3 regions of the Halomonas sp. DP1Y21-3 genome follow, and region 3 is predicted to be linked to each of the others. Evidence: predicted binding sites of a transcription regulator. Region 3 holds the regulator's gene; each other region holds the start of a gene.
What was found. The regulator FNR, encoded in region 3, switches genes on or off when oxygen is low (the NO sensors DNR and NnrR bind a similar motif). The targets are predictions, from matches to a motif close to TTGATNTANATCAA.
Positions count from the first base shown of each region.

Region 1 (4,278 bases), on a different contig from region 3:
AGCGAAACTTCGGCAGCCACTTGTCGGCGGCGTCGCCCTCGACGGCGGCCAGCGCCTTGGCCACGCGGTCCCAGGTGGCCTGAAGGTCGGCGTCGACGGGCTGGCCGTGGCGGTCCTTCAAGCGATACTTGGCGTCCCAGATGTCATACGAGGGGCCCTGCATGGGAACCTCCTGCGACAGGGCGGCGGCCTTGGCGGATGTGGTCATGAAAGCTTGTCTCCGATGAAGTTACCGGCAAATAAACGGGGTCGTAAAGGGGCGGATGCGCGCTCCGGATAAGCTCGGGCACCCTACCAGATATAGTAAAATTTTCGACCGGCGGCACAATATAAACGAAAAATCGGGCCATGGAAGACCCGATCGTTAATTCGGCTTTGGCGCATGAAAGGTAGCGCGGCCTACCCCGGGCGTCTCGCCCCGGGGCAGCCGCGATAGAGCCGGCTAGACGGTGCGCGAGAAGCGCCCGCTGCCGGGGACCAGGTAGGCATCGAAGGCCATGGCCACGTTGCGCATCATCAGGCGTCCTGCCGGCAGTACCCTGAGCGCTTGCTGCTTGATCTCGATCAAGCCGTCGGCCTGCATCTCGTCGAGCTGGTCGAGGGCGCTGGCGAAATGCGTGCGAAAGTCGATAGCGTGACGGGCTTCGAACTCGGCGAAGCGCACCTCGCCGTGACACATCAGCGAGGTGATCAGTTCGGCACGCAGCTGGTCTTCGTCGCTCAACCGATAGCCCCGCAACACCGGCAGCCGCCCGGCCTCGAGGTGCTCGGCGTACTCGGCGGTGGTCTTGACGTTCTGGCTGTAGGCGTCGCCGACCTTGCCGATGGAGGTGACCCCGAGCCCGATCATGTCGCACTGAGCGTGGGTCGAGTAGCCCTGGAAATTGCGCTGCAGGGTACCGTCGTGACGGGCTCTGCTGAGTTCGTCCTCGGGCAGGGCGAAGTGGTCCATGCCGATATAGACGTAGCCCGCCTGGGTCAGCCGCTCGATGGTCAGCTCGAGCAACTCGAGCTTGCGCCCGGGCGGCGGCATGTCCTCGTCGCGGATCAGCCGCTGGGCCTTGAACAGCGACGGCAGGTGGGCGTAGCTGTAGGCGGCGATGCGGTCGGGTCTCAGCGCCACCACCTTGGCCAGGGTGGCGTCGAAGCTGTCGCGGGTCTGCAGCGGCAGCCCATAGATCAGGTCCACCGACACCGAGGCGAAGCCGGCGTCCCGGGCGGCGTCCACCAGGGCCGCCACCTGGGCCTCGCTCTGCACGCGGTTGACCGCCTTCTGCACCAGCGGATCGAAGTCCTGGACGCCGAAGCTCAGACGATTGAAGCCCATCTCGCGCAGTTCATGGATCTGGGCGGGGGTCACCGTACGCGGATCCACCTCCAGCGAGAATTCCCGGCGCTGCTCCGGGGCGAACCGGAAGTGGCGCGCCAGGGCGTCGATCAGCCCCTTGAGCTGGTCATTGGACAGAAAGGTCGGGGTGCCCCCACCCAGGTGCAGCTGGTTGAGCTCCCGGGTCTCGTCGAACAGCGCCGCCTGCAGGGCGATCTCGCGCTTGAGCAGCGCCAGGTAGTCGGCGGCACGCTCGCGATTGTGCGTAATGATCTTGGAGCAGGCACAGTAGTAGCAGAGGCTTTCGCAGAAGGGCACATGGACGTAGACCGACAGCGGCTTCGGCTCCCCCTGCTGGCTGCGCTCGACCGCCTGGCGATAGTCGGCGACACCGAAACCGTCGTGGAAGTGCGGCGCGGTGGGATAGGAGGTGTAGCGCGGCCCTGGACGGTCGTACTTCTCGACCAGCGCACGCTGAAACGGCAAAACATCGGATGACATCGACAAGGCCCCTCGTGACACGACCGCCCGACGGCGGCATCTGTCGGCATTGTCGCACGTCGAATCCGCCCGTCCCGGCAAGACGAAGCCAGACATGATCTGCATCAAATCACGGCAGCGGCATCACGGCGCTTGCCCCTGTGGCGTGTTCTCGCCCGAGGTAGTGCAAACGCGAGCCAACCGCAATGATGCCCCTGCCATCCCAGTGATCCCGATCAAGCATAGTACGGAAGACGTACCTCTCCCCGCCTAAAGTTGACCAACGTCATAGGGTATTGTCGCTGAGCGCTCCAATACTCGAGAGTCCCAAGGGACATCCCGCACAAACCGTGATGCCTGACCCAAGCCGCACGCCGCTTGCGTCAGGTATCACGCCCCAAGACCGAGGAGCGCTCATCATGAAATGGATCCCCCTGGCCGCGCTTGGCGCCGCCTGTCTGTTCAGTCTCAACGCCCAGGCCGCCGGCGACGCCGCCGCCGGTGAAACCAAGATCGGCGCCTGCGCCGCCTGCCATGGCACCGACGGCAAGGCCACCGGACCGATCTATCCCAACCTGGCGGGTCAGAACGCTCCGTACCTGGAAAGCGCGCTCAAGGCCTACCGCGAGGGTCAGCGCGGTGGTGGCATGTCCGCCATCATGGCGCCCCAGGCGGCGGCCCTGTCGGATCAGGATATCGCCGACATCGCCGCCTACTTCTCGTCGCTGACGCCCTGATCCCACCCTGGTGCGCGAAGCGTCCTTGGGGCGCTTTGCGCCTCGAGGTCATGCCATGACCCAAGCCCCCCGCCAATTTCCCCGCCACTGGTCTTCTCTCCTGCGCCTGCTTGTCGTGCTGTTGGCGATGTGGTTGAGCCTGCCCGCCCTGGCGCTGGAATTCGATCAGTATCCCGGTGACCTTGGCAGCGCCAAGGGTGACCTCGCCCTGTTTCAGCAGGCCTTTCCCGGTACCGACAGAATAGAGCCGGTGGCCGACCTGCCGTGGCCGGTCAATGCGCTCTACCGTGGCGACGAACTGGTCGGCTACGCCTTCGAGAGCGCCGAGGTCGCGCCGATCCCCGCCTACTCGGGCAAGCCGGTCAACCTGCTGATCGCCATCGATCCTTCCGCCAGCCTGCGCCTGGCCAAGGTGCTCAATCATTCCGAGCCGATCATGCTGGTTGGTATCCCGTCAGAGCGCCTGGACGACTTCGCCGACCAGCACCTCGGCACCCCGGTGACGTCGCGCCTGGAGGTGGGAGAGGACGTCGATGCCATCTCCGGCGCCACCGTGACCGTCATCGTGGTCAACGACACCATCATGCGGGCAGGACGCCTGGTCGCCGCCGCCCTTGGGCTGATCGAAGACCCCGCGGCAGCGCCAATCGCCCGTGTGCGCGACGAGGTCTACGCGCCCGCCGACTGGCAGGAACTGCTCGACCAGGGGGCACTGGGTCACCTGACCCTGCGCCAGGGAGAGGTCGATGACGCCTTCGCCGGCACCCCGGCGGAGCACTACCTGAGCGGCCAGCGTCCGCCCCGCGACGCCACCTTCATCGATCTTTACCTGGGCTACCTCAATGCGCCGAGCGTTGGCCGCAATCTGCTCGGCGAGCGCGGCTACGACCAGTTGATGGCGAGCCTCGCCCCCGGCGAACACGCCGTTGCCCTGCTCGCCGATGGCAGCTTTTCCTACAAGGGGTCGGGCTACGTGCGCGGCGGCATCTTCGATCGTATCGAGCTGGTCCAGGGCAACGCCTCGATCAGCTTCCACGACAGCGACCAGCGCCGCCTGCCGCGCCTGGCCATCGACGGAGCCCCCGCACTAAGCGAACGCGACATCTTCGTGATCCACGAGGACGCCCACTTCGACCCGGGCACGCCCTGGCGGCTGAACCTGCTGGTGCGCCGGGCCTCGGGGCCGCTGACCCAGGAGTTCACCCGCTTTCATCTCGACCAGGCGCTGCCCGAGGCCTTTATCGAGCGCCCCGAGCCGGTGGAGCCCGCCCCGCTGTGGCTCGAGATGTGGCAGCAGAGTCGGCTAGAGCTGATCGGGCTTGGTGCTGGACTGGTGACGCTGTCACTGATCCTGGCGTTCCAGGACGCCCTGGCGCGTCGCCCGCGCCTGCTGCGCAAGGCCTTCCTGCTCTACACCCTGGTCTATATCGGCTGGGTGTCGCTGGCCCAGCTCTCGGTGGTCAATGTGCTGGCGCTGATCCATGCCGTCATCCCTGCCGTCGCCAATTCCGCCAGCCATGGCTTCAGCTGGTCGGCCTTCCTGATCGACCCGCTGATGTTCGTGCTGTGGGTCTTCGTGGCGGTCACTCTGGTGCTGTGGGGCCGCAGCATCTTCTGCGGCTGGCTATGCCCCTTCGGTGCGCTGCAGGACCTGGTCAACCAGCTCGCCCGTCACCTGAAGGTGCCGCAACTGACGCTGCCCTTCGCCGTGCACCGGCGGCTGTGGGTGGTGAA
Region 1 covers NZ_JAHVJM010000003.1:610,470-614,747, reverse strand. Annotated here, with positions in the region: gene KUV74_RS11385 (adenosylcobalamin-dependent ribonucleoside-diphosphate reductase) at 1-208, opposite strand, end outside; gene hemN (oxygen-independent coproporphyrinogen III oxidase) at 443-1,828, opposite strand; gene KUV74_RS11375 (c-type cytochrome) at 2,227-2,544, shown strand; gene KUV74_RS11370 (NosR/NirI family protein) at 2,600-4,278, shown strand, end outside.
Region 1: a site for FNR is predicted at 1,923-1,936, ahead of hemN (oxygen-independent coproporphyrinogen III oxidase). Genes of this name have one in related genera too.

Region 2 (4,278 bases), on a different contig from region 3:
GTTGATGTCCGCCGAAGCGCCGGCAGAGGCGCTGTACGAGGGTGGCAAGCTGGAGTTCGAGTTCGAGCGCACTCTGTCCAGACTTCAGGAGATGCAGTCCCGGGAGTACCTGGCGCTGCCCCACAAGCCTTGAACCGACGGTGATTGCGTGTGTCCGAGGGGGTGACGGCACGCTTTCGCTCATGTAGAATGCGCGCTCGCTCGACCGTTGTGGCGGCATCGTCCGGATTTCCGGGTGCCGCGCAACCAAGAAAAATAGGGATGATCTCTTCGCGGCGTGGTCTCGCTGAACACCTGTCGGGTGTCCACAACACGACGAAAGGGATCCAACACATCGAATTGGTGATTTCATCCATGAAGACGTTCAGTGCTAAGCCGCAGTCCGTCCAGCGCGACTGGTATGTCGTCGATGCCGCGGACAAGACGCTCGGTCGTCTGGCTACCGAAATTGCTCGCCGCCTGCGTGGCAAGCACAAGCCGGAATACACTCCTCACGTTGATACCGGCGACTACATCGTCGTGATCAATGCCGAGAAGGTTAAGGTCACCGGCAACAAGGCCAGCGACAAGATGTACCATCGTCACACCGGTTACCCGGGTGGCCTGCGTTCCATGACCTTCAGCCAGCTGATCGACCACGCTCCCGAGCGTGTCATCGAAGGTGCCGTCAAGGGCATGCTGCCGAAGGGTCCGCTGGGCCGTGCCATGCACGCCAAGCTCAAGGTCTACGCCGGTTCCGAACATCCGCACGCTGCCCAGCAGCCGCAAGAACTGAACATCTGAGGGGATCTTCGCCATGACACAGCAGTATTACGGTACCGGGCGCCGCAAGACCTCAACCGCGCGCGTCTTCCTCAAGCCGGGCACCGGCAAGATCACCGTCAACAGCCGTGACCTGAACGAATACTTCGGTCGCGTGACTGGCCGCATGGTGGTTCGCCAGCCGCTGGAACTGACCGAGACCCTCGGCCAGTTCGACGTCTATGTCACCGTCAAGGGTGGCGGCGGCAGCGCCCAGGCCGGCGCCATTCGTCACGGCATCACCCGTGCCCTGATGCAGTACAACGAGGACTTCCGTCAGCCGCTGCGTGCTGCCGGCTACGTCACTCGTGACGCACGTGAAGTCGAGCGTAAGAAGGTCGGTCTGCGCAAGGCGCGTCGTCGCCCGCAGTTCTCCAAGCGTTAATCAGCCACGCTTGCCGATCAACAACGCCCGGGCCATTGGCCCGGGCGTTGTCGTGTCCGGGGTTCGAAAAATTGTGTGCTGTAGTGCTCTGGTGGTGGGGATCATCGGGTCGCCTGGCGGCGCTTGTTTCCCTCGTTAATCTGTCATCGTCTATGCCTTTTGAGCCGCCCTGTCCCTCAAGGCGAACAGGCACAGTGGTATAAAGTTGTTCCACGTCAATTGTCTGGGGCTTGCGCAGGGGGTCTGGGTCAGCCGGCTTCTTGTGCCGGTGGGGGGGATTTCCTAACATACAATCCACTTGTATCCGTGGTCACGGACATTCAAGGGGCCGTGAAAACAACAACGGATAAAGTCTGATGGGAGAAACCAGATCATGGCAGACAACGGCGTGAACAAAGGGCGACGCCGTTTCCTCGTAGGGGCGACCTCCGTAGTTGGAGCAGTCGGCGCCGTCGGGGTAGCGGTACCCTTTGTGGCTTCCTGGCAGCCTAGTGCCAGGGCTCGGGCGGCGGGTGCGCCCGTTCAGGCGGATATTTCGAAGCTCGAACCCGGGCAGCGAATGACCGTCGAGTGGCGGGGCCGTCCTGTATGGGTCATCAATCGCACGCCGGAGATGATCGAACGTACCGAGGCGTTGACCGACGAGGTGCTGGCAGATCCGGATTCCGCCAAGCCGATGCAGCCGGACTATGCCGGCGGTTCGCTGCGCTCCATTCGGCCCGAGATCGGTGTGCTGGTCGGCATCTGTACGCATCTGGGCTGTTCACCGCTGTTCAAGCCGGAGCCCAACGCCGAAGGCGTCGGTGTCGATGACTGGCCCGGTGGCTTCTTCTGCCCGTGCCATGGTTCGCGCTTCGACCTGGCGGGCAGGGTGTTTCGCAATGTGCCCGCTCCGGTGAACCTGGAAGTTCCACCCTACTACTTTGTCAACGAGTCGGTCATCGTGGTCGGCGAAGACGGGGAGGGCGCATAATGGCGAATCCCAACAAGGCCAAGGCCGAACGCGGTTTCATGCGCTGGGTCGATGATCGCTTCCCCGCCACCCAGATGTGGCAGGAGCATCTGTCCGAGTACTACGCGCCCAAGAACTTCAACTTCTGGTACTTCTTCGGCTCCCTGGCGCTGCTGGTGCTGGTCAATCAGATCCTCACCGGTGTCTGGCTGACCATGAGCTTCAACCCCAGCGCCGAGGGTGCCTTCGCCTCCGTCGAGTACATCATGCGTGATGTCGAGTACGGCTGGCTGATCCGCTACATGCACTCCACCGGCGCCTCGGCGTTCTTCCTGGTGGTCTACCTGCACATGTTCCGCGGCCTGCTCTATGGCTCCTACAAGGCGCCGCGCGAGCTGGTGTGGATCTTCGGCATGGCGATCTACCTGGCGCTGATGGCCGAAGCCTTCATGGGCTATCTGCTGCCCTGGGGACAGATGTCCTACTGGGGTGCCCAGGTCATCATCTCGCTGTTCTCCGCCATCCCGAGTATCGGTCCCGACCTGGCCCAGTGGGTGCGCGGTGACTATCTGATCTCCGGGATCACGCTGAACCGCTTCTTTGCCCTGCACGTGGTGGCGCTGCCTATCGTGATCCTGGCGCTGGTGGTGTTGCACATCATTGCCTTGCACGAGGTGGGGTCCAACAATCCCGACGGCATCGATATCAAGGCCAAGAAGGACGAGACCGGCAAGCCGCTGGACGGCATTCCCTTCCATCCGTACTACACGGTGAAGGATATCGTCGGAGTGGCGGTGTTCCTGTTCGTGTTCTGCGCGGTGATCTTCTACTTCCCCGAAGGCGGCGGCTACTTCCTCGAGAAGCCAAACTTCGAGCCGGCCAACCCGCTGAAGACGCCGGATCATATCGCCCCGGTGTGGTACTTCACGCCCTTCTACGCGATCCTGCGCGCCATCACCTTCTCGCTGTTTGGGCTGGACGCCAAGTTCCTCGGGGTCATCTTCATGGGGGCGGCCATTGCGGTGCTGTTCGTGCTGCCCTGGCTCGACCGCTCTCCGGTGCGCTCCATGCGCTACAAGGGCTGGATCTCCAAGGTGATGCTGGTGCTGTTCGCGATCAGCTTTGTCATCCTCGGGGTGCTCGGGGTGCTGCCGCCGACCGGCGCCAGGACGCTGCTGGCCCAGATCTGCACCGTGATCTACTTCGCCTTCTTCGTGTTGATGCCCATCTATACGCGGCTGGAGAAGACCAAACCCGTTCCTGAAAGGGTGACTGGCTAATGAAAAAGCAACTGTTCGCACTGCTCTTCGCGCTGGTCCCGCTTTGCTCCTTCGCCGCGGGCGGCGAGGGGGTGCACCTGCGCAGCATGTCGCCGGATCTGGAGAACCAGGCCTCGCTGCAGAACGGGATGAAGCTCTACGTCAACTACTGCATGGGCTGTCATTCCCTGGAGTACCAGCGTTTCTCCCGCGCGGCCGAGGATCTGGGGATGCCCCAGGATCTGGTCGAGGACAATCTGATCTTCTCGCCGGAACTGGGGTACAACGACCAGATGCACAAGGCGATGAGCGCCGAGGATGCCGAGGTATGGTTCGGCAAGGCGCCGCCGGATCTGACCCTGGAAGCCAGGCTGCGCGGCACCGACTGGATCTACAGCTATCTGCTGAGCTTCTATCGTGACAGCGAGCGTGCCACCGGGGTCAACAATGTGGTGTTCCCGGCGGTGGGCATGCCCAACGTGCTCGAGCCGCTGCAGGGGGTGCAGGAGAAGGTCTGTGCAGCCTCCGACCATGCGGTCGGTGACGCCGAACTCGATCCGCTGACCGGCAAGTACCAGTCCTGCGAGACCCTGCAGGTGACGTCGCCGGGCAGCATGGAGCCCAAGGAGTTCGAGCAGGCGGTGTATGATCTGACCAACTTCCTGGCCTACGTGGGCGAGCCGTCCAAGCTGCATGCCCAGGCGCTGGGACCGAAGGTGCTGATCTTCATCCTGCTGTTTGGCATCATCGCCTACTTCCTCAAGCGCGAGTACTGGCGAGACATTCACTGACCGATTGGTCCACCATGGCGGGCGCGGGGTCGATGACCACGCGCCCGTTGCCTTTTCTGGTATCATCGTTGCGCCCGGGCGGACCCGCTG
Region 2 covers NZ_JAHVJM010000006.1:164,397-168,674, forward strand. Annotated here, with positions in the region: gene zapE (cell division protein ZapE) at 1-133, shown strand, start outside; gene rplM (50S ribosomal protein L13) at 355-783, shown strand; gene rpsI (30S ribosomal protein S9) at 797-1,186, shown strand; gene petA (ubiquinol-cytochrome c reductase iron-sulfur subunit) at 1,560-2,159, shown strand; gene KUV74_RS17345 (cytochrome b) at 2,159-3,418, shown strand; gene KUV74_RS17350 (cytochrome c1) at 3,418-4,188, shown strand.
Region 2: a site for FNR is predicted at 1,392-1,405, ahead of petA (ubiquinol-cytochrome c reductase iron-sulfur subunit). Genes of this name have one in related genera too.

Region 3 (4,278 bases):
GCGCCGAAGTCACCCGGAAATCGAGGTGCAGCCGACCTTTGAACAATTGGCAGAGCGACTTGGAGTCCCGATCATGGGACGCCATACGGCCCTGGGCGACGCCGTCACCACGGCGCTGATGCATCTGCGCCTGGAGAGCGGGGCACTCACGGCGCCATCGCGCTGACCCGGTGCCGTCATCCGCGCTGACCCGTTGCCGTCATCCGCGCTGACCCGTTGCCGTCATCCGCGCTGACCCGGTGCCGCCCGCACCGGCAACCATTCACCTGCAAGGAGATCCTGTCATGAGTCTGCACGCCATGTTGACCCTTCTCGAGCCCACGCTGCTGGCGCTGGGCCTGGTCTCGGTGCTGGTGGCCTACCTCCAGTACTATCGCCGTACCCGGGACCTGTGGGGCATGGTCAAGTTCTGGGAGAAGCGCCTGACCCTGACCGTGCGCGAGTTTGGCTGGCAACGTGCCGGCATCCTGCTGCTGTTGCTGGGCGTGGTGGTGCGCTATCTGCTGGCGCTGAACGTCGTCTAGGGCTTGTCTGAAAAGTGCCTGCGCTCGGTAATACGGCGTTAAAAATCGTCTGGTGCGCCAGCCCGGTCAAAATGCTCATTTACACCCCGTAAACTGCGCTTTCTCACCGATTTTTGCCTTGTCTAACCTTCGCTCGTCGACTTTTCGGACAGCGCCTAGGGCCTGGCTGACAGGCACTTGCGTTCTTCGACTTGCCAGGCCAGGCCAGACCAGGCCACGACGCGCAAGGGCGCCACTACGGCGGTGTCGTCCTTGGCGGTTTCCGATGTGCCGCCGACGAAAAGCCCCTGCCGTATTGTCCTCGCCGGGGTAAGCGGTCGCTGACCTCTTCGCCACTAAAGCGTCCGGATGGTAGACTGGCGCCTCTTTCATTTTCAGCCGTGATGTCCCGCTCCCATGTCGCCACAGTCCGCCTCCGCCACCCTGTTCGATCCCCGTACCCCCGAGGATGACCATCTCTCGATCGATGCCGGCGTCAGCCCGGCCGACCCTGCTGCGGGTGGCGATCAGACGGAAGCCCAAGTTCAGGCCAAGGCACGGCGTGAATTCAACAAGCTGCAGAAGCGCCTGCGCCGCCAGGCCGGCAACGCCATCATCGACTACGGCATGATCCAGGAAGACGACAAGATCATGGTGTGTCTGTCTGGTGGCAAGGACAGCTACACCATGCTCGAGATCCTGCGCAGCCTTCAGCGCAACGCGCCGGTCAACTTCTCGCTGGTGGCGGTGAATCTGGATCAGAAGCAGCCGGGCTTTCCGGAGCATGTGCTGCCGAACTATCTGGACAGCATCGGCGTGGACTACCACATCCTCGAGCGCGACACCTATTCGGTGGTGAAGGAGAAGACGCCGGAGGGCAAGACCACCTGCGCGCTCTGCTCACGCCTGCGGCGCGGCTCGCTCTATGGTTTCGCCGAGGAGATCGGGGCGACCAAGATCGCTCTGGGCCACCACCGCGAGGACATTCTCGAGACGCTGTTTCTGAACATGTTCTTCGGTGGCAGCCTCAAGGCGATGCCGCCCAAGCTGCTCTCCGACGACGGCAAGAACATTGTCATCCGTCCGCTGGCGTACTGCCGCGAGGCCGATATCCAGGCCTACAGCGAGGCGATGGAGTTCCCGATCATCCCGTGCAACCTGTGTGGTTCCCAGCCCAACCTGCAGCGCCAGGTGGTCAAGGAGATGCTGGCCGAGTGGGAGGTCAAGCATCCCGGGCGCCTCGAGAGCATGTTCAAGGCGGTGACCAATGTGGCGCCGTCGCAGCTGGCGGATCGGCAACTGTTCGACTTCGAGGGGCTGGAGGCCGTACAGGCCGAACGCCAGGCCCGGCGCATCGACGTGGTGGATGCCGGCTGATCTCGCCAACAGCGAATGTGCATGACGCCATGACAGCAAAAGAGGCCGCATCTCCGGATGCGGCCTCTTTCTTGTCACACGCCATCTATTACGCTTTGCTTTCCAGATCATGGATACAGGGCCCTGCCGGCCAGGCCCGACACACTGCTGCCAGGCCCGCTCAGGTAACTTCGGTGTCGGCCAGGGTCGACAGCGCGGTCAGATCGAGGATATTGACCTCACGTCCCGATACCGCCACCAGATCCTGCTGCTGGAAACGCCCGAGGATACGGCTGACCGTTTCCACCGCCAGCCCCAGGTGATTGCCGATGTCGGCGCGGGACATGGACAGGCGGAAGCTGAACGGTGAATAGCCGCGGCGGCGGAAGCGGTCCGACAGGCCGAGGAAGAAGCAGGCCAGGCGCTGATCGGCGGTCTTGCGTGACAGCAGCTGCATCATCCGGCGGTCCTCTCGCAGCTCCTTGCTCAGGGTGCGAAACAGCTGGGCACGCAGCTCCGGTAGGGTCTGGGTCAGCGCATCGAGGCGGTCGAAGGGAATCTCGCACACCGTGGTGGTCTCCAGCGCCACCACGCTGCCGGGATAGCGGCCGTCGTCGATGCCATCCAGCCCAACCAGTTCACTGGGCAGGAAGAAGTTGGTCAACTGAGCTTCGCCGCTGCCTTCGGTGGTGATCTGCTTGAGACTCCCCGATCGGACCGCGAAGACGCTGGTGAAGCGATCTCCCTGCTCGACCAATCGTGTGCCTTTCTTGATCGGCGGGTGACGACGGATGATGGAATCGAAGCGCTCGAGGTCGGCGGTCTCCAGCGACAGCGGAAGGCACAAGGAACTCAGGCTGCAGGACTCACAGCGAGTCTCATGCAGCATGGGACGCCGCCGATCTTGGGCCGTAGGACTCATTCGCAGCTCCTGTGGATCTGGGATCGATATTGACTGGGCCATGGGGAGAACAGACGTCGCCCGTACAGCACGTTGATGGCACTATTCTACACCCTCAGATCAGCTAAAAGTGGTGCCTACCTCTTTAGGATTAATAACTTAGAGGTAGGATGCGTCATTGATGCAGCCCAGTCCAAAGTTGCCAGACGGCAAAGGCGATGATCATGCCAGCGGCGACAAGGCGTGTTGCCCGATGCGCCAGCAGGGCCTGCATTTGTCTGGCGGCGAGGCCCGTCACCACCAGCGCCGGAAGCGTGCCAAGACCGAAGCTCGCCATCAGCAGTGCGCCCTCGAGGGGCTCGGCCCGTGCCAGGCTCCAGGCCAGCATCGAGTACACCAGGCCACAGGGCAGCCAGCCCCAGATGGCGCCCAGCGCCACCGCCTGGGGCAGACGCACCACCGGCAACAGGCGTCTGCCGGCGGGTTCCAGGTACCTCCAGAGGTGACGTCCCAGTGCCTCGACGTGACGCAGGCCTTTCCATAGATCGGCAATGTAAAGCGCCATCAGGATCAACATCAGGCTGGCGACGATCTGCATCAGGCCACGCAGGGTCGGCGAAAGGCCGATCACCGAACCCAGGGCGGCAACCAGAGCGCCCGCCACACAGTAGCTGGTGATACGACCTACATTGTAGCCGAGCACAAGTGTGCTCACCCGCCAAGGTTGACGCATGCTGGGTGGGATGGCAAAGGTCAGGGCGCTCATGATACCGCCGCACATGCCAATACAGTGTGCACCGCCGAGCAGGCCAAACACGAAGGCCGCCATCATGGGAGGCAGTTCCAGGCCGGTAGGGTTCACTCAGGCCCTCTGGACGATGGACCACGATCGGATGTCTGCGCAGGCGTTTCGGAAGAGGAAGCGCCGTCATCGGCACCGCGAGTGTCGTCCTCATCCTCGAACAGGATGCGATAGGCGGGGCCTTCGAGGTCCTCGAACTGGTCGTTGCGCACCGCCCAGAAGAAGGCCCAGACCGCCAGGCCCAGCAGGATCAACGACAAGGGTATCAACAGGTAAAGGATGCTCATGGGCCGGGGCTTGCGGTGACGGGTGAAGGCGTCGCGGTCGGCCTGGTGCGTCCGCGCCGCAGACGCAGGGCATTGCCGATGACCAGCAACGAGCTGAGTGACATGCCGATGGCGGCAAGCCAAGGGGGCACGAAGCCCAGCGCCGCTGCGGGCAGCGCCACGACATTGTAGAGCACCGACCAGGACAGATTCTGGCGAATGATGCGACGGGTCTGGCGGGCCACCTCGATGGCTTCGACGATACCCGTGAGCGGTTCGCCCAGCAATACCAGATCGGCGCGGGTGCGGGTGAGGTCGCTGGCCCCGGCCATGGCGATGGCGAGGTCGGCGCCGGCCAGTACCGGCACGTCATTGATGCCATCACCGACCATGGCCACCTTTTCGCCCTGTGCCTGTCGCGCCTTCAAGTGCCCGAGCTTGTCCTCGGGG
Region 3 covers NZ_JAHVJM010000001.1:799,639-803,916, reverse strand. Annotated here, with positions in the region: gene KUV74_RS03480 (3'-5' exonuclease) at 1-166, shown strand, start outside; gene KUV74_RS03475 (hypothetical protein) at 285-524, shown strand; gene ttcA (tRNA 2-thiocytidine(32) synthetase TtcA) at 921-1,880, shown strand; gene fnr (fumarate/nitrate reduction transcriptional regulator Fnr) at 2,041-2,781, opposite strand; gene KUV74_RS03460 (sulfite exporter TauE/SafE family protein) at 2,936-3,622, opposite strand; gene ccoS (cbb3-type cytochrome oxidase assembly protein CcoS) at 3,619-3,849, opposite strand; gene KUV74_RS03450 (heavy metal translocating P-type ATPase) at 3,846-4,278, opposite strand, start outside.